One region of the Paenibacillus sp. FSL E2-0190 genome, then DNA from elsewhere that is predicted to be linked to it. Evidence: riboswitches for the same ligand, from Rfam matches in the RefSeq annotation. Region 1 holds a riboswitch; each other region holds the start of a gene.
The links. A riboswitch is a leader RNA that binds a small molecule or an ion and turns the genes downstream of it on or off. The one in region 1 is predicted to bind cyclic di-AMP.

Region 1 (6,654 bases):
CGCCGCCCACGATAATGATATCGGATGTTGCCATGATAGTTCACTCCTTTTATCGAAAATATCAGAAAGGATTCTTAAATTAAATGAAGGTCTTTATGGACTGGGCAATGGTTGCTGCAGTTTGAAATTCACTGTCACGGAAAGTAACCAGCGAAATCAGGAACATGAAAGTTACTAATACAAATATGCCAAGACAGAGGTAAGAAGATACCCGCTGTGCACGTGGACCTACGGTAATTCCCCAGCTGATCAAGAAAGACCAGAGACCGTTCGAGAAGTGGAAGCATGCAGCAACGATACCGATAATATACAGTGTCAGCAGAAGTGGCTGAGTCACGATATCATGCATCAGACCGCCTAATTCTTCGTGCTCCACATTACCCACCGCCACCTGAACCCGTGTTTGGAACAAGTGCCAGACGATAAAGATGAAGGTAACAATACCTGTAATCCGTTGCAGGGTATAACGCCAGTTTCTTTCAATGTTGAAACGGTTCAAGTTCGGCTTGGATTGATACGCAATATAAAGTCCGTATACCCCATGGTACAGCAGAGGAAGCCATATACCGAACAATTCCAGGAAGAAGACGAGCGGCAGGCTGTTCAGCCATAACACGCTGTCAGTGAAACCGGAAGCGCCACCCTCTACAGCCGCAAAATTCGTCATCATGTGCTCAATGAAGAAGGCTCCAAGTGGGATAACGCCTAGCAAGGAATGAATCTTTCTGGAATAAAATCCTTTCATACAAAGTAACCCCTTTCCGATTAAAACAGCGTTTTCATTAATGGGTATTCACCGCCGGAACTACATTTGACACAGGATAACGTTGACAATCCAATGACATAATTCCTTAATTTACCGTTATCCTAGAGTTTACCGGACTTAGTTTTATTTTTCACAAAATGTGAATATCTTGTGTCACTTTTCATGTTACTCTTTTTTCGCTTATAAGGGAATTGCAATCTAATTATTAAACGTTATACAATAAACGCATAAGAATAGATTTTATATGATAATAATTCTCATTTAGCAAAACAACATTTTCCGACATAACCTGATTTTCCTTATGTAATAAGAACAGTTACTCTTACGGCTATGAATTTCATCACTACTGATCGTACATCGCATTAGGAGAGGAACTCAATTATGTTTGACGATTTAGATGTTTTTGCAGCAGTTGTGGAACATTCCAGCTTAAACCGGGCCTCACGCCAGCTCAATCTATCCCAGCCCGCCTTGTCTCGCAAAATTTCTAAACTCGAGGAACGTCTGGGGGTCGCACTGTTTAATCGTTATGGCAAACGACTGGAGTTAACCGAGGTTGGGCGTCTCACTTATTCCTATGCGCTTGAACAACGGCAGCAGCGTTCCAAGTTTCTGGAGGCTCTTTCCAAATTCAAAGAGGGGGAGCCAAGGCTTGTCACCTTGGGGGCTAGTCTTACCTCCCTGCAGACCACGCTTCCGCCGCTGGTAAACGCTTATATGGACAAATATCCGACCGCAGAGCTGAAGCTGATCACAGGCCGAACGCATGAGATCGTATCCTCAGTTAGTGAGGGAAAATCAGATGTAGGTCTGATCGCTTCCTCTATTCAAGAACCCGGGTTGCGCTGCATTTCTCTATTTGAGGATCAACTGCGACTAGTCGTCTCAGAGCAGCATCCTTTAAATTTATCTTCCAAGCTAACCATGGATAATCTATCCCGGCTGCCTATGATTCTCTTCTCAAAGGGGACCTGGTACCGGCGTCTGACGGACGATCTATTCCAGCGCTGCGGGATTGATCCCGATGTGCGCATGGAGATTGACTCCTTCGAAGCCATCGTACGGCTGCTTCCGACCGTCAAAGCGGCTGCGTTACTGCCAAAGTCTTATCTGCGTCCAGAACTGCTGAACGGCGGCGGGCTGGTGTCCTTACATATCAAGGAGCTGGAGCAAACTCAACGGACCACCTGCCTGATCTACCGTGACGATGGAAGCATGAGCACGGCGGCTCGCAGTCTGGTGCAAGTTACCGAAGAGATGTTTCTGACAGAACGTGAGCAGTAAAGCCGGACCAAATGAATCAAGGGGCGCACCTAGTGATCTCCAAATGAGGCAATAAGTGAAGTACTTATAGCGTAATTAGGGAATTTCTCCCTGAAGTTCAGAGATTTCTGTTCAGCAGACTTAAAATTAGGGAAAACTTCCCTAATTTTCGGCCGATTCAGTAACTAATAAAGGAATCCCTCTGTTTATTAGGGAGGAATTCCCTAATGTCGTTCATTTAGAGCGAATAGTGGCTATTTTCAGGGAGTTTTTCCCCAACTAGTTTAAAACCCACTCTGTACATCGCACAAACAAAGAACACATATCGCTTTTCGCCACACATATTTCACCGTCACAGATACCACAAATCATCTAATTGCAAGCCGTACGATAACCATACCTAGCAAGTCGCGCACCGACCAAACCAACATTATAGAACACTACGCATGGTCCATAGTCATATGGCATATTAAAATCCAATACGTTTCCTACTCTTTACTCCATAAAAAAGAAGCTGCCCCCAAGTAGAATTCACTACTTTTGAGTCAGCTTCTTTTCCTATGATTCTTGGTTCACAACTTCACTCTCAAAACGGTCAATACTTTCATTAGGACCAATGAGTACCATAACATCGCCTTCACTTAAATAATCATGGGCAGTTGGAGCGACGATTATTCCACTTTCCCTATTTAGGGCAACAATACTGCAGCCATATTTAGCTCTTGTATTTAAATCAGACAAGCTTCTGCCGTTCATGCAGGACGGTACGGTCAGCTCGACAATTTTATAATCCTTGGACAGTTCAATATAATCCAGCAAATTGGGCGTCACCAGCTGATGTGCCACACGAATCCCCATATCCCGCTCCGGAAAAATAACCCGATCAACCCCCAGCCGCGACAGTGCGCGGCCATGAAGGATAGAGATTGCCTTAGCCACCACTTGCTTGACTCCAATCTCCTTCAACAAAATGGCCGCCAGAATGCTTCTCTCCATATTGTCACCAATCGCAACAATCCCACAATCAAAGTTCCGTACACCAAGCGAGCGCATAATTCCCTCATCTGTAGCATCTGCTACTACCGTATGCGTCAGCTGATCGCTCATTTCCTCCACGCGTTCTTCATGGTGGTCAATGCCGAGCACCTCGTAGCCCATTTCCATCAGCTCAAGCGCCAGGCTTGAACCGAAGCGACCTAAGCCGATTACTACAAATTGCTGTGCTTTCATTTCTAATTAACTCCTATCCAATAATTATTTTACCTTCCGGATACTTATACAGTGGTTTACCCTGTTTGGGACCGAGTGCATACGCTAAGGTTAGTGGACCTAGCCGACCTGCAAACATCGTCAGACAGAGTAGAATCTTACCGATCGCTGACAGTTCCGGAGTTAGCCCCATAGTCAGTCCTACCGTAGCAAAGGCGGAGGTCGTCTCAAACAAGATTGCCAAGAAATTACTGTCTTCAGTTGTGGAGAGTATCATCGACACAGAGGCGATTAACAACAAAGCCAGCAGCGTGATCGTTAATGCCTTGTAGATGCGCTCTTGAGCCAGCCGATAACGGAACAACACAACATCTTCCCGTCCACGCAGCATAGCAATTACAGCACCAATCATCATCGTAAAGGTTGTTGTCTTAATCCCCCCGCCCGTTGAGCCCGGAGAAGCACCAATAAACATAAGAATCACTATAAAAAATTGTGTAGCCTGCCGAAGTCCAGCAATATCTACTGTGTTCGCGCCAGCCGTACGGGGAGACACGGATTGAAAGAAGGCCGATAATATTTTACCGCCGAAATTCAGTGAACCCAGGGTACGAGTGTTAGTAAACTCAAATATAAAAATAACCAAAGCTCCGATCAGAATCAGCCCTGTACTGGTGGACAGGACAACTTTACTATGTAGAGACAGCCTGCGGGTTACCCGAAACTCCACCAGATCTGACATTACAATAAAACCAATCCCGCCGGAGACAATCAGAAACATCACAATAATATTCACAAGCGGATCATATACATAATCAGTTAAACTGCGAAAATCCCCAAAAATATCGAACCCCGCATTATTAAACATAGACACCGCATGAAATATGCCATAATAAATCGCTTTTCCCAACGGCATATCAAAAGCCCAGCGAATAGACAGCAGCACAGCGGCACAGCCTTCTATGACAAGAGAATATATGAGGACTCTCCGGATCAGTCGCACAATTCCTTCCATAGAGCCTTGATTCATGGCTTCCTGTAGGATTAGCCTGTCCCGCAAAGATATTTTACGCTTTAACACCAGTGAAAATAGAGTGGCCATGGTCATAAAACCTAAGCCGCCGATCTGGATCAGAATCATAATTACGGTTTTTCCAAAAATGGTGAACGAAGTTCCGGTATCCAGCACAACAAGCCCTGTAACACAGGTTGCCGACGTTGAAGTAAATAATGCATCAATAAATTCCACGGAATTCCCGCTTGTGCTTGAGATGGGCAGCATAAGCAGCAAGGCCCCTATCAGAATGATCGATGCAAAACCAAGCACCAGTATCTGCGGCGGCGAGAGCTTCAGAAACTTAAATTCAGAAATCCTGCGAAACTGTGAAGCCACTTTGCTCACCTTCTTATCAAAAATTCCAACAAAAAAAGCACTGGAAAACCAATGCTGACTTGGTTCCTGCAGTAAATTAGCCTACGAGGTTAGCTGTCGGATTCGGACTGTGCAGGCTGCCCTATTCGTTCCCAGAACGAAATTCACCCCTGATGAAAGTGCCATTTATCGTGTACACTCCACTTTTCATCACTTCTTATGGTTCCCCCGTTTTCACCAGAAATTCGGCTACTATACAATTGCATACAAATTATATACGTTATTTAGTGAATTCACAAAGACACAATTAATGCTCATTCACATGAAAAAATGCGGTTTAAAGAGACTGCATCAAAAGGAGTGCCTTTTCTCATCACTTTTCCGTGTTTTCCCTGCAATTACACCGATTCTCATCATTCGTGCAGAAATGAACACGATAAAATTCATGGTATAAATTCACATGACTATTCTATACTATCTCTATTACCCATAAAAAGAACATATAATGTTTTTTGTAACCAACCAGGCACTAATACTATAATGGAACATAACATTGTCAGTACATAACAAGGAGGCGTTACATGAATCCCGTCGGCCAGCCCTTACAGCAACGTGCCCTCTCCAAGAGGCTCATCATCTCGGGCATTATCGGTCTTATTCTATTTATTATGTTTCAGATTTCCCCTTCACTGCTTAGTAGCCCTACAGGTGAAGATACCACCGTCATTAGCAAGGCAGAAGCCCGTGACCAAGCCATATTATTCGCAGAACAAAAGCTCAACTACACCGAAGCACCAAACGATCAATGGAATGTACTTTACCAGACGGACTCTTCCTTTTATGGTTATATGTCTCGCGAGAAGCTTGTGGAGGACTACACCAAGAAAAAATTGGATCAAAACTATCCTTTTGATGTCTTTCGGGCAACGCTTACTCCTTCAGCGGAGCAAGAGCCGCAAATCATCGTTGACCTCAATATGTATACCGGTAAGATTGTCGCTTTCTCAAAGGCTGCAAAAGTTGTCTCCGATGAGGGGCCAGGCATTGCTTCCGTTGGTGCAAAAGAGGACAAGGGAGCTGACCTCACTCTAGCGCAGAAGGAGAATCTTGCTCGTCCTTGGCTTCAAGAATGGGAAGTAAATCCTGCCAAACTACAAATTGAATCGAATACAGGAAGCCATGGGCTAGTATATACGGATAGTACTGTTCAGGTCGGCGAATCCTTATTGCACTATTATTTTGATTTCAGTGGAGAGCAGGTATCCAGCTTTAATGCCGGATTCACTGCACCAGCTTGGCATACCTCCTACGTACAAGGACAGACCTCTTTAGCGGAAAAGCTAACATTATTCGGTTACGGTATACCCACACTGATTTTAGGAATTCTGGCACTCGTCTACAGTATTCTTAGAAGAGAGCATACTTCCTTTAAACGTGGAGTATTCCTAAGCTCAGCCTATTTTGTAATCATGATGATCAGCACCTATAATATGCTGCCTGAATCTACGGGTGAAGGGCTAGAAGCACAGATTACCTCTGTCATTATGTTTATCATTTATGCTTTGTACAGCCTGCTGATGTCCTCCTTGCTCTACTTCTCTTTAGTGGGCGGCAATGGCTTATGGCGAAAAGAGGAAGGCATGAACCCTTGGCCCCGCGCCAAAGAGCCCGGCTATGGACAATATGTGTTGGACAGTATCCGGGCTGGTTACATCTGGGCTTTCGTTCTGCTAGGGGTGCAGACGGTTATGTTCATCATATTATCGTTTACCTTGCACAATTGGTCTACTACAGACGCCACCCAATCTCCTTATAACATGAGATATGCTTGGCTTCTGCCTATCGTCGCATGGCTCGCTGGTTTATCTGAGGAAGCCATTTATCGCTTTTTCGGAATTCCTATGCTGAAAAAGGTGTTCCGGAACACTTTTATCGCTTGCTTGATCACCACGCTGGTTTGGGCGTTTGGCCATACGTTATATCCGATCTATCCCATCAGCTCCCGTCCCATTGAGCTGACTGTAATCGGGCTGCTGTTCAGCTA
Region 2 (6,654 bases), 3.3 Mb from region 1:
CCAGCTCCGTTTCCGAAATTTTCTTTTTCACTCCATCGATCCATCCAAAACACAAACATTCCTCAACTACGTCCAAATATAGCAACGTTTCTGGGTTTGGCGTCATACTAACGAGTACCCAACAAGATTTTTCAGTCTTAGAATTCTCCTGCAGCCAAACTCTTAAATCTTCTCTCGTTTTTACTGTAATTAGATTTTTAATCTCCATAATTAAAATACAATTTCCTTTCTAGGTATGGAGTGGAGCGTCTTGCCCATCCGAGATTAAATTGCTTTTGCAGGAACCTGATACCAAAAAAGAGCATAGTCATTCATGGTGGAAGCATGGCCTAACTGCCGTAACATAGTAGATACATTGCCTCTATGATAAGTCCCGTGATTGGCGACTTGCAACACAATTTCTGATAGGCGTGTTTGGCGGAATCCGGCGAATGGATTGTCAAGCAGAATGGTTTGCTCCAAATCGGATTGGTTGTGTAACCATGCTTTGTATTGTTCTGATAGCTGGGCAAAGATATTTACGTATTCATCCACAGAATCTAGAATGCTCAAATTTAGCGGGATACTTTGTTGAAAAGCCTCTGGCATGGCAGTGCCTGTTAATACAAGATACCACATCGTATCAACCGCATAGATATGGCTAAGGGCATGAGCGATGGTGGGAAATGAGCTGTTCACTTCTTGACTTAGCACAGAAGGCGGGAGTTCCTTGATTCTCCCCAGGATAGTTTGGTTTGCCCATGTGTGGTATTTAAACATTTCTACTGGATAATTTGTCATTCGTACATTCTCCTTTTGAATGGTCATGGATTTGTTTTTTGTTACTGTAGTTAATATAAAAGAAGAAGTATGACATCAGACTGTCATACTTCTTCATAAAGTTTGAGTGTGTTTTGAAGCTGCTCTTTTAAAATACCTCGCAATGCAGGGGGTTCGAGGACTTCGGCGCCGCTGCCAAAACTCAGCAGAATGGACCAAAGCCAACGTGCTTCCAATGGCTTATACACAGGAATTCGCATCGTCATGCTTTTATCGGAATGAAATTCCTTGTCGACTTGATGAAACTGATCCAAAGCTTCTGCCAAAGCCTCAGGGCCTACCCGGATCACTATTTCCTCCACCTGATCTGCCCTGTTTGAACAGCCAGCCTCTTTGGGTACCTCATGTTGCGAATGAAAGGTATCCTGCGTCAGGAACAAATTCAGCATCCGGGAAAGTCGGAACTCCCGATAGTCCTGCCGAGCCCGGCAATAACCATAGATGTACCAGTTGCTATATTTAAAATGAAGCTTTACCGGTTCCATTTCACGGGTTGTACGTTCATTTTTTACACTGATGTAATCAAAACGGACAACATTTCGTTCCGCTATAGCCGCACGTAAAAGAGGAAGTGCTTCAGGATCCGTACGCCGGGTTTCAAGATCCACCGCGAGACTAGAGGTCTGTGGCTCAGTTCCAATCGTTTGCAGCCGTTCAATGGTTCCTTGCGTATGCTCATCTTCAAACACGGAAGAAAGACTGTTAAGTACAGTAATCAGAGAAGTGACATCATACGAACGGAGCAGGCTTTTATCCATTTTATATCCGTCCATGATGCCATATCCACCTTTAGTACCCTGATACGATACGACCGGGATGCCAGCGGCACAAATCACATCGATATCTCTATAGATTGTTCGCTGGGAAACCTGAAACTCTTCAGCCAGCTTGGAGGCAGATAAAACTTCGTGGTTCAATAGCTTGTAGATCATAGAAATCAATCGTTCCAATTTCATGTGTGCATTCCCACCCATTAGTCCATTTCGTGTTACAGCGTGATTATATCATAGATTTTTTCGGGCTAATTTTGGGAGGGAGGAGTTTTGTTGTTGGTGATGAAGAAATATCCTATGACAGAGTCGATTAAATCTATTTACAGATTAAATCCGCAGGCTCGCCTGATAAATCATTAACAGAAATAATAGCATCGTTTTTTTTCACAGGTGGGGTCCAATATTGCTCATTCCCAGGCAGGTCATCGAACCATTCGGCGTCCTTTGGACAATCTAGAATCATAAATTTTCCGTATTCCTGATCTCTGGATTGATGGTATTTGAGATAGGCTTTTCCGTTATCAATGGCGAGAATTTCTATTTTTCCTGAGGTGTGGCTCATGGATAAGCGTACTCTTTTGCCAAGTCCTGAGGTTCTGGCTTTGGCTTCTTCTACAATTTGATAGACTTGCTCGAGCGGTAATACGAAATCCCGGTTTCCGGCTACGGGCCGGTTCACAAAGAAGTAGTAGGGTGTAACGCCAGCCCATGAAAGCCGGTCCAGTAGTTCCCCTAAAATAACGGGATCATCGTTGATGCCTTTGAGGATGGGGGTCTGATTTACGACAATTGCCCCTGCGTTGTGGAGAGCTTTAAATGCTTTTTTGGCTTCAGGTGTAATTTCACGAGGATGATTGATATGCGCCATAACATAGATTCGTTTGTCTTCGGTAGAGTAAGTACGAATCAGCTCCAGCAGTTCTTCGTCTTCAGAGATCCGCATCGGATTAAATACGGGAATTTTGGAACCCAGTCTAATGATCTTAACATGCTCAATGCTTCTTAGATTTTCAATAATGGATCTTAGCTTCGGTGTGGAGAGAATTAAACTGTCCCCGCCCGTAAGAAGTACGTTGTTAATCTCCGGATTATTTGCGATATACTCCAAACCCGGAGAGACATCAGCCATCGCCTCTTTCACGTCATTTCGGAACAGACGCTTACGGAAACAGTAGCGGCAATAAGCCCCGCAGACCTCGGATACAATCAGCAGTGCAGTGGTTCTATACTTGTGCTGACAACCAGGTACCACATAATTCGTGTCCTCATCGGAGGCGTCCCAGCGCCCATACTCCAGCAGTTCACCTTCGTTAGGAATAACCAGCTTACGGATGGGATCATTTGGATCATCCCAGTTAATCAAAGACAGATAGTAGTCATTTACACGAAAAACAAATTTGTCCGTAATTTCTTTCAGATTCTCTTTTTCCAGCTCAGACAACATAGCTATTTTGTTAATATCCGTGAAGTACTTTACCTTTTGCACGTACATCTCTCCTTTGTCTCGTAGTGTGAGAAATGAGGGAGCCTTAGTGTCAAAGGCCAATCTACTGCCAGCAGGGTCCAAAAAAGCACAAAAAGAGACCCTTAGCAAGGGTCTCTGGTTATGTAAATAACATGAAAAGCAGACCCATCCACTGCTGACGAGGTTAGCTGACGGACTCGGGTAAGATGGTACCCTACATTCTAATGCTCAATGATTCGCCCCAATTAACTGGTTCCCCCGCTTTTCAACTGTAAAAGTTGGAAATTAAGCGTAGATAAAGTATACCCTATCAAGTTTTGAAAAGTCAAAAGAGAATCCTAGATTCACTTTCAATTGCTAGCGCTACTTCCGCCGAGTAGTTTAGGCAACAGCGTTAGCAGCTTCTCCCGGGTTAACGCATCACTAGAGTTCCATTTGCTTCCGTCGAGCAGATAAACATGTCCCTGACGTACTGCCGGGAGATTGTTCCAAAGTGAACTGTCTAGTAATCGTTCCATCGCAGCTCGCGAGTCTTTGCGTTCCGGAATGAACATGAAGATATGATCTCCGGCGTAGGCAGGCAGTCGTGTTGGATCAACTTCGGCGAACCCTAACTCTTCGTCCAATATGGCCTGGATCTCTTCAGTCGGTTGTAATCCACATGGGGCATAAAGCGCAGTGGAGAATCCGGACATTCCCATAGCATACAGATGATCTCCATGATCATAGACCAAAGCAGAGGCGGTTTCTCCAACTTGGAGGGTTGTCGTGTAAAGCTGCTGCCACATGGCAGCGTTTTTGATTGTGAATGACTCCAGCCATGCTTCGGCTTCGCGCTGTTTACCTAGCCAACTGCCTAGTGTCCGCATTCGTTTGTCGAGAGATGCAAATGAATCAAAGGTGAGTGTCGGAGCGATACCAGAAACTGCTCTGTAGGCTCTTTCATCACTATTTGCCAAAATGATCAAATCTGGGTTTAGGGAAGCGGTCAACTGCGGGTCCAGTGGAAACCCGACGTTGGCGAGCTTCTTAAGCCGATGTTTATAGACGCTGTTCCGGGCGAACGCTTCATCTCCACCGATAGGCTTTACGCCTAACGCGAGAAGGTCGCCAAGTGTTTCGCCATGATAGACAATACGTTTCGCTCGCTCTGGAATCTCCACCTCATGACCCGTCCAATCCTTGACGGTAAGCTTACGACCTTTCTGATGTGCATATTGTCCGGGTGTAACTCCGGTTTTTTGCCGAAAGCGGCGGCTGAAATAGTATTCGTCCGAGAAGCCGACCAGTCTGGCGATTTCCCGCAGTGGTTCAGTCGATTCCTGCAGGAATCGTTTGGAATGATTAATGCGCAGATCCGTCAGGTATTCAAGCGGCTTTTTACCCGTAAGCTGCTGAAAGATCGGTGTATATTGCCAGATTGATATTCCCGCCAGTTCAGCTAACTGCTTCACGGTGATACTCTCTGTATAATGCTCCTGAATGAATGTTATGGTCTTTTCTACGGATTCCGTAGGACTTGGCAGGTGTTTGGAAGGGTAATTATGCTCAAAAAGTAGCAGCAGCAATTCTTGGAATTTTAATTGTCGCTTGAATTGTTGTACATCATCGGTGTTATTCCTGTTCATGAGCAGGTCTTCGACTAGTCGGATTACCTTGGTGAACGGGTGCACAATTAACTCCCGTCTGCCGGAAAGCAGCTCTCCAGAATATCGTTTAGGATGCTCGGTTGTATAAATTGCTGTAAAGGTGATGAGGTAATAATACAACGTCAGCTCCTGGTTGTCCGTACTATAGGAGATTCCAGGAGATAGTAGATAACATTTATCCGTACTTAGTATCACGCTTTGATCATCGAGGTTCAATTGTCCGTTCCCTCCAGTAAATATGAGAAGGGTATAGTCCTGGGTTGTACGCGTTATAGAGCTTGAATCGGCAGCTTGAATCATCAGTTCGGCCTCGTTTAGCTGAAATAGCAGAGAGTGGAGTGGGGGGCAGGACGATGATGTATGCAGCATGGGTTCAGCCTCCGTTCATTTGGTGAGAATGATTATCAATGAATTCATTGTATATAAAAAAAAGAAGCATATCAACAGCTGTTGACATGCTTCTTGCAGTTTTTTATCAGCCTTGTGTTAAACTCTTCATCACAGAAGGTTATTTCATATTCAATAGCTGTGGAATTTCCCCAAGCAGCCATTCTCTTGTTGTCGCATCACTTGAAGTCTTCATGATGTCTTGTGTATAGACATATCCGTTCTTGACGGCAGGAAGGCTCTTCCAGATAGGGCTCTTTAATAGATTCTCTGTGGATTGTTTTGCTTCTTCTGCCACTGGAGTCAAGAGGAATATCCGGTCTCCGGCATATTCTTTCAGGACTTCCATGGATACTTCCTGGAACCCTTTACCTTCATCAAGGATCTTCTGAATAGCTGGAGTTGCCTTGAAGCCATTCTCCCCATAGAGTACCTGGGAAAGTCCGGTTGCTGCCATTATAAACAGTCTGTCTCCTGGATAATAAGTGAAGACCGCAGCCGTTTCGCCCTCTTTCATGCCTGCGGATTTCAATTGCTTCCACATGTTCTCTTCAGCGGTTTTATACTGCGCAAGCCATGCTTCTGCTTCAGTCGTTTTCCCAACAATTCCACCAATGTCCAGCATACGTTCCTGGAGTGGGGCAAAGGTATCAAATATTATAGTGGGTGCAATTTTGGAGAGCTGTTCGAAATCAGCTTCATCTGTGCCCGCATAGATGATCAGGTCAGGCTGAAGCTCCAATGTTTTTTCCAGATTGATAGGGAAGCCTACATCCTCCACACCTTGTAATTGATCTTCAAAAACCTGGCCTTCACCCATAGAAAGAGGATAACCTACCGCCTGCACACCAAGTGCGAGCAAATCGCCATAAGTTTCTCCAGAATAGATAATTCGCTGTGGATTCACCGGAATCTCTACAGTATGCCCTATGTAATCTGTATAGGAGCGGGTAGTCGCTGCTGCTTTATCTGTACTGCTATCTGAGGGTTCTGCTGAAGGTACCGCGGTTGCAGCGGAAGAGTTCCCGGTTTTGTTCACCGTACTATTGGCAGAGGATTGTTCCTTTGAGTTTCCGCACGCCAGTAGCAATGTACTCAGCAAAAATAGTACACATACCACAGCGAAGGACTGTCGTACCTTGTTCATATCTTATTGCCTCCCTATTATATGTAACGACCACCAATAATGATAATCATTCTCGATTAAAATATATCATAAATTAAAGCCTCTTTTTACTCAATGGACAAAAAATAACCCCGTAATTTGATTTGTACAATCAAGTAAAAAGGATGTGTTTAAAATTATTTTGAATTATTTTTAGCTGCTTGGAAAAATACTCTAAATAACAGCAATCGAGAGAAAGAGAGGGAGCTTGTCTTCATAATAAACTTGGCAAAGGAATCCCTTGAAGCACATAGGATTGTGGTGTTTTTTTGAATCTGATTACTGTTATGTATTAAGAAGTTCAGGTGATGCAAAAATCCAGGTTTGTCCACATTGATTGTAATCGTTATCATTACGTGGCATGTTATCTACCGTGCTTGACGTCAGTAGAAGGGC
Region 3 (6,654 bases), 1.2 Mb from region 1:
TTTCTTACAATTCCTGTTGATTTCATCATAACAATCGTTACTCCTCTCAATGTTCCAAAAACGTCATTATTCGACATTGTTCACTGTTTTATGATACTTATAATACCAACGATTCCCAAATCAGTCAACCTTTTTTCATAGGCTGAATAAGAAAATTTCCATAAGAACTTTGAATGTCCCTATAAAAATTAAGAATTACCCTGAAAGCATTTTGTCGATTTACCAAGACCAAAAATGATACTTTTCGACAAAGTACGACATAATTACTTATTATATACTGATATTAGTTAAAATCATATTAAATTATTAGAAGGAGTTGATCTCATGAAGCAGCCGCTCACGGAAGAAAAAGTTTTCAAGGATCCCGTTCATAATTATATTCACGTACAGGATACGATTATTTGGCGACTAATTAATACAAAAGAATTTCAGCGTTTACGCCGGATTCGCCAGTTAGGTACCTCATATCTCACTTTTCATGGTGCAGAGCATAGTCGTTTTTCTCATTCTTTAGGAGTATATGAAATTACACGCAGAATCATTTCGCAATTTGAGCGCAGCGGGTATAAGGATTGGATTCCTGAAGAAAGTTTGCTTACTTTGTGTGCGGCTTTGCTGCATGATTTAGGGCATGGTCCATTTTCACATTCTATAGAAGAAGCTTTTGAAATGAACCATGAGGATTGGACCTGCCGAATTATTTTGGAGGACACGGAGATCACCGAAATATTGCGTGATGTGGAGGAAGATTTTCCTCGTAAAGTAGCCTCAGTTATCTCTAAGACATATGAGCATGAAATTGTTGTCAATTTGGTTTCCAGTCCGCTGGATGCTGATCGTATGGATTATTTGCTGCGTGATGCGTACTATACAGGTGTGAACTATGGAACCATCGATATTGATCGGATTTTGAGAATGCTTCGTCCTTATAATGGGCGGATTGTAGTAAAAGAATCAGGTATGCATGCCATTGAAGATTATTTAATGTCGCGTTATCAAATGTACTGGCAGGTATATTTTCATCCGGTGACGCGCAGCTCTGAAATTATTTTGCGTCAAATCTTCCGTAGAGCTAAAGAATTGTTCCAAGAGGAGTACAAATTTCGCTTTATGATCGCTCCGCTGGAAGATCTCTTTCGAGGAGAAGTAACAGTGAAGCAATATTTAATGCTTGATGAGGCACTGGTACAGACTGCTTTTATGCAATGGACACTTGAAGAAGATGAGTTATTAAGCGACTTGTGTACCCGTTTTATTCATCGTAAACTGTATAAATATGTAGAGATCGAGAATTTGGATACAGATATGATTACGGAAATCCGCAGCAGTTTTGCGGGAGCGGGACTTAACCCAGAATATGACTTAGAGATTGATTATCCGACAGATTTGCCTTATGATGTGTTCCGTCCAGGAGCAGCCTTCGACAATAATCAAATTTTACTGCTTGATCGCAATGAGCAATTGCGGGAAATTTCAGAGGTATCGGATATTGTGCGCTCAATAAGCGGGATTCATCGTGGCAGATATCACCTATATTTCCCACAGGATAAGCTGAAAAAAGCCCTTACACGGTTGCCCTCTTCTGTAGCAGAGATTTTTGCAAAATAATACAAATATTTATGGAACTATTGATAAAAACAACAAGGAGTGAGCTTTAAAATGTATCTGTTCGACACACATACACATTTAGATGCGCCTCAATTCGACGAGGATCGCGAGGAAGTTATAGCTCGTGCAGTAGAGGCCGGAGTTAGCAAGATGATCAATATTGGATTTAATCGGGAAACGATCCCTTCAACGATGAAGCTGGCTGAATCTTATGATTATATTTATGCAGCGGTGGGCTGGCATCCACAGGATGCGATTGATATGAAAGAGGGGGACCTCGATTGGATCGCCTCTCTTTGCAGCCATGAGAAAGTGGTGGCCATCGGAGAGATTGGGTTGGATTATTATTGGGATACCTCTCCCAAGGATGTGCAGCAGGAGGTCTTCCGCAAACAAATTGGACTAGCCCGTGAACTAAAAATGCCAATCTGTATACATGACCGTGATGCCCATGAAGATGTCGTACGGATTTTACGGGAGGAAAAAGCAAATGAAATTGGTGGCGTAATGCATTCTTTCTCAGGCAGCTGGGAAACCGCAAAAATGTGTCTAGACCTAGGATTTCATTTGTCATTTGGAGGACCGATCACGTTCAAAAATGCCAGAGTGCCTAAAGAGGTGCTTGCACAGACGCCATTGGACCGATTATTGATCGAAACAGACGCTCCATATTTGACTCCACACCCCTTCCGAGGCAAGCGAAATGAGAGTGCTCATGTGAAGTTAGTAGCAGAGGCTGCGGCTGAAATTAAAGGGTTAACATGGGAAGAATTAGCTAAAATTACGTATGCGAACGCACTGGAACGATTTGGGATTGTCTGAAAACAGGAGTAAAACGGGTGAAAAATAGAGAATGGCCGATATATTAAACTTTTTTAATATAAAAACGGCTGATTATTACAATATTTTAACCATATATTTGCGTAAACGTGGTTGAATCGTCCTTTACAACATGCATCAAAACAGGATATCATCTTTTCAGTGATGTGAGCTGTTGTTATTGTGACAGCCATTGATTCATGGATCGTCTCGCTGAGTCTCCGTATGGAGAACGGGGGAACCAATATTGAACTGCCGCATGCCTGTATCTTGAATACGACTAGGAATTGCCGCAGAACAATATTTGATTTCTTCACGTGGTCTTTGGGGTGAATTTAAGGGCAACCGCCGTGAGCGGGTGACCTGAAATAGGGCGTCTCTCTTTCGTCCGAACCCGACAGCTAACCCCGTAAGCGCAAGTAAGAGAGGCAACCTCGTGCACAAACATTCCCGCGTATTCTGACATCGGAGAAGCCACGAAAGAGTCCTCAAGAGAACTCTTTTTAGGCTTCTTTATTTTTGAATAAACTGAATGTTGCCCGCATACTGTTATATAACAGGTGTGGGAGTAGCTGTGCCGAGCAGGCGATCCATGAGCAGGAGACGCTAAGTTAATACGTGCGTATCCTGTGACAATCTCAAATAGTTTCGTCAAAGAAATTCAGTCCTCATGATATACAAATTGACGACGAGGCTATGTAAGGAGGATGGAGAGAATGGGCTTATTCCAACCAGAGGTATCCCATGATTCGCAGTCATCCAGCAGGTCTTTCGCATTACGGTGGGAGCAAGTAAATACTCGCGTACTTTTACTTGCAGGTGTGATTTCAATCGCAATCGCGCTGTTAATTCTGCTGTACGTACACGGTCAAAGTAATAAACAATTAGTTTTAGTAATAGACGGGCAAACACAGACACTTGAAACGCGAGAAGCACTTCTTGGTGATGTGTTGGAGAAAGAGCAAATTTCGCTGCAGCCGCATGATGAATTATCTTTAGGTCTGAGTGATGAAATAAAAGACGGTGACCGTGTCGTTATCAATCGTGCGCAGAAATTTAGCCTTACTGCGGACGGAGCAACAAAAACGTTATATACGACCGAAGACACTATCGGTCAAGCGATTGACAAACTGGGTATCAACCTAGAAGGCTATGATAAGATTTTTCCTTCGTTAGACACCACCATCTCTGCTGACATGGAGATTAAGATCGTTCGTATCAACAAGCAAACGGTACAGCGAACAACTAACTTACCTTTCCGTGTTATTAAGACAGCAGATCCCTCCCTTACTGTGGGAACAGTTAGAGTGGCACAGGCAGGCAAACCAGGCGTCATGGTTCAGCATATTGAAAAGATCTATCAAGACGGAGAACTGGCCTCTATGCGCATGATCGGCAAGGAAGTACAAACGGTAACAAAAGATAAGATCATTGCCGTTGGTACTAAAGCACTTCCTAAGCCTACTGTAGTTGCTAAAGCTACAACAACTTCCAAATCAAGCACTACCTCCAAAACGACTAAAGTTAGCGCTAAGACTAAGAACGTCACAAGCAAGGCTGGCGTAGACTTTGAGTACAAGAAGATGATTAAGAACGTCTCCATGACAGCTTATTCGTCAGAAGAGCCAGGGATAGGTACTAAAACTGCCTCCGGAACACGCGTAACGGAAGGTCGTACAATTGCAGTAGATCCGAATGTAATTCCTATTGGCTGGTGGGTTTATATCGATGGGCTTGGATTCCGCCGTGCAGAGGATACTGGCGGTGCCATTAAAGGCAATAAAGTGGATGTCTATTATGATTCCCTGAGCCATGCTCGTAATTTCGGCCGTAAATCACGTACCGTTTATGTGATTGGACCTGTGAAACCAGAGCTTAACTAGAACTGAAGCTTTTGCAAAAAATCCTTTGATAAGCTATAGTGATGATAACCGTTAAGGAACGCTGGATGATCATTTCGTTGATCGCAGAGCAACCGCTCATCACTTATACATTCTTTAACCAAAAGAAGAGGAGCGAATCCTCTTCTTTTTGCTTTTTTTGGAAGGAGTCAAGAAATATGATTAAGGAATTAATCGTCGTTGAAGGCAAAAGCGATACCGTAGCCATTAAGCGTGCTGTAGAAGCGGATACCATTGAGACAGGCGGCTCTGCTGTAAACCGGACTGTAATTGCTAAGATCGCGCTTGCTATGGAACGTAGAGGGGTTATTATTCTTACGGACCCGGACCATGCTGGGGAGCGAATTCGTAAAATCGTTTCAGCGAAGGTGCCGGGCTGCAAGCATGCTTTTATTCCAGAGAAGGACGCAACTCGAAAAGGGGATATCGGTGTAGAGAATGCATCGCCAGAGGCGATTCGTCATGCGCTGCGTAATGTACATACCTCTTTTGAAGGAGCACCTGCTTTGATTGGTATTGATGATCTTATGGCCGCTGGAATGCTTGTACACCCTCGGGCTGCTGAAAGACGTATGGCACTTGGTAATTTGCTTGGAATCGGATATTGTAACGGCAAACAGCTGTACAAGCGGCTGGCGATGTTTGGGATTACGCGGGAGGAATTTGCCGGGGCTCTCGCCCAAATTGATCAGGGAGGCATTACTTCATGAGTGGTAGAGAGGAAATTTCGACTCCAAAACGGACCAAAGAGATTATTCAACGTTATGGATTCAAGTTCAAGAAAAGCCTGGGACAGAATTTTTTGATTGATCAGAATATTTTGGACAAGATTGTAGACGCTGCTGGACTAGATAGCGATTCTGGGGCGCTGGAGATCGGGCCGGGAATTGGAGCGCTGACGGAGCGTCTGGCACTAACAGCGGGTGCTGTAACTGCCGTAGAGATTGACCGTAGACTGATTCCAATATTAAAAGACGTACTTTCCCCCTATCCCCATGTTAAGGTTCGTAACGATGATGTCCTCAATGTGAACTTGCAGGAAATGTTCAAGGAAGATTTCACCACTGTGAACAAGGTCAGTGTGGTTGCTAACCTGCCTTATTATGTGACTACTCCGATTCTGATGAAGCTGCTCGAAGAGAAGCTTCCCCTTGATAACATCGTTGTAATGATTCAGAAGGAGGTTGCGGAGCGTATGGCTGCATCTCCAGGTGGAAAGGAATACGGAAGTCTTAGCATTGCCGTGCAGTACTACAGCGAGCCTGAGCTCGTCTGTATCGTGCCACGTACGGTATTCATCCCTCAACCTAATGTGGAGTCTGCTGTTATCCGTCTGAAGGTTAGAGAGCATCCTCCGGTAAAGGTGGAGAGTGAGAAGCATTTCTTTGAAGTGGTTCACGCTTCTTTCACACAGCGCCGCAAGACGATTGCTAACAATCTGAAGGCTCGTTACTTCCCTGAACAAGGACGTGAGCAGCTGGAGGCTTTACTCGCAGAAGCGGGTATTGAACCGACCCGTCGCGGAGAAACACTCAGTCTTGAAGAATACGCCCGCTTAAGCGGTGTTTTGCTAGCCGCTGGAATTGAATAAGCAATAGGAAACGGTTGTTGTCTTAAGGACGACAACCGTTTCTCGTAGAAATATAAGGATGTTATTCTGGTGGAGCATTATACATTCTTATATTTTAAAAATATGTTGAGTTATGAACCAACTGAGGCCTTTGCCCATACGATGGGGTAGAGGTGGTGGTTGTAATGAATTTAGGAGACTTGGTCGTTCGCAAATCTTATGGCGGTGATTTAACATTTCGTGTAGATAATATTGTGCAGGATAGAGCCGTCATTAAAGGCACAGATTTCCGCCTGTTGGCGGATTCTCCTCTGGATGACCTGGTTCAAGTGCCTCCTACCCGAATAACGGAACGGGGACAGCAAGCACAGATCAAAGCGAAGGAATCACTGACACAGCTGCGGAAGGACCGTCAGGAGCAAAGTCAGCGGAGCGGGGGAACCCTAACAGAGGGGACATGGGCTCCACCGTCCAAGGAAGCTCCTTATTTTGAAGTGCCAGGTAAAGTACTGCATCTGGATGGCGATCCGGCATATTTGAATAAGAGCCTTAGCTTATACGAGCAGCTGCGGATTCCCGCTGAAGGGCATCATGTTCATGAATCTGCAATGGCTGATACGTTATACCGGCTGTTGCCCCGTGTACGCCCAGATATTGTAGTGATCACTGGTCATGATGGGGTACTGAAGCAACAGCATACTTACGATCTGTATAGTCTGAATAGCTATAAAAATTCGCAAAACTTTATAGCTGCTA

Region 2: it holds a riboswitch for cyclic di-AMP, as region 1 does, so the genes downstream of both, NST25_RS11035 (KamA family radical SAM protein) here and NST25_RS25790 (TrkH family potassium uptake protein) in region 1, are expected to answer to the same signal.
Region 3: it holds a riboswitch for cyclic di-AMP, as region 1 does, so the genes downstream of both, NST25_RS00190 (3D domain-containing protein) here and NST25_RS25790 (TrkH family potassium uptake protein) in region 1, are expected to answer to the same signal.

What each region holds. Positions count from the first base shown of each region.
Region 1 covers NZ_CP150306.1:5,875,587-5,882,240, forward strand. Annotated here, with positions in the region: gene sdhA (succinate dehydrogenase flavoprotein subunit) at 1-34, opposite strand, end outside; gene NST25_RS25775 (succinate dehydrogenase cytochrome b558 subunit) at 80-745, opposite strand; gene NST25_RS25780 (LysR family transcriptional regulator) at 1,148-2,050, shown strand; gene NST25_RS25785 (TrkA family potassium uptake protein) at 2,588-3,259, opposite strand; gene NST25_RS25790 (TrkH family potassium uptake protein) at 3,273-4,631, opposite strand; cyclic di-AMP (ydaO/yuaA leader) riboswitch at 4,696-4,871, opposite strand; gene NST25_RS25795 (CPBP family intramembrane glutamic endopeptidase) at 5,192-6,654, shown strand, end outside.
Region 2 covers NZ_CP150306.1:2,590,329-2,596,982, forward strand. Annotated here, with positions in the region: gene NST25_RS11020 (YdeI/OmpD-associated family protein) at 1-208, opposite strand, end outside; gene NST25_RS11025 (DinB family protein) at 265-780, opposite strand; gene NST25_RS11030 (YafY family protein) at 864-1,775, opposite strand; gene NST25_RS11035 (KamA family radical SAM protein) at 1,909-3,078, opposite strand; cyclic di-AMP (ydaO/yuaA leader) riboswitch at 3,218-3,359, opposite strand; gene NST25_RS11040 (AraC family transcriptional regulator) at 3,408-5,075, opposite strand; gene NST25_RS11045 (ABC transporter substrate-binding protein) at 5,215-6,240, opposite strand.
Region 3 covers NZ_CP150306.1:39,410-46,063, forward strand. Annotated here, with positions in the region: gene NST25_RS00175 (AbrB/MazE/SpoVT family DNA-binding domain-containing protein) at 1-29, opposite strand, end outside; gene NST25_RS00180 (HD domain-containing protein) at 325-1,608, shown strand; gene NST25_RS00185 (TatD family hydrolase) at 1,660-2,430, shown strand; cyclic di-AMP (ydaO/yuaA leader) riboswitch at 2,629-2,858, shown strand; gene NST25_RS00190 (3D domain-containing protein) at 3,144-4,310, shown strand; gene rnmV (ribonuclease M5) at 4,487-5,038, shown strand; gene rsmA (16S rRNA (adenine(1518)-N(6)/adenine(1519)-N(6))-dimethyltransferase RsmA) at 5,035-5,919, shown strand; gene yabG (sporulation peptidase YabG) at 6,084-6,654, shown strand, end outside.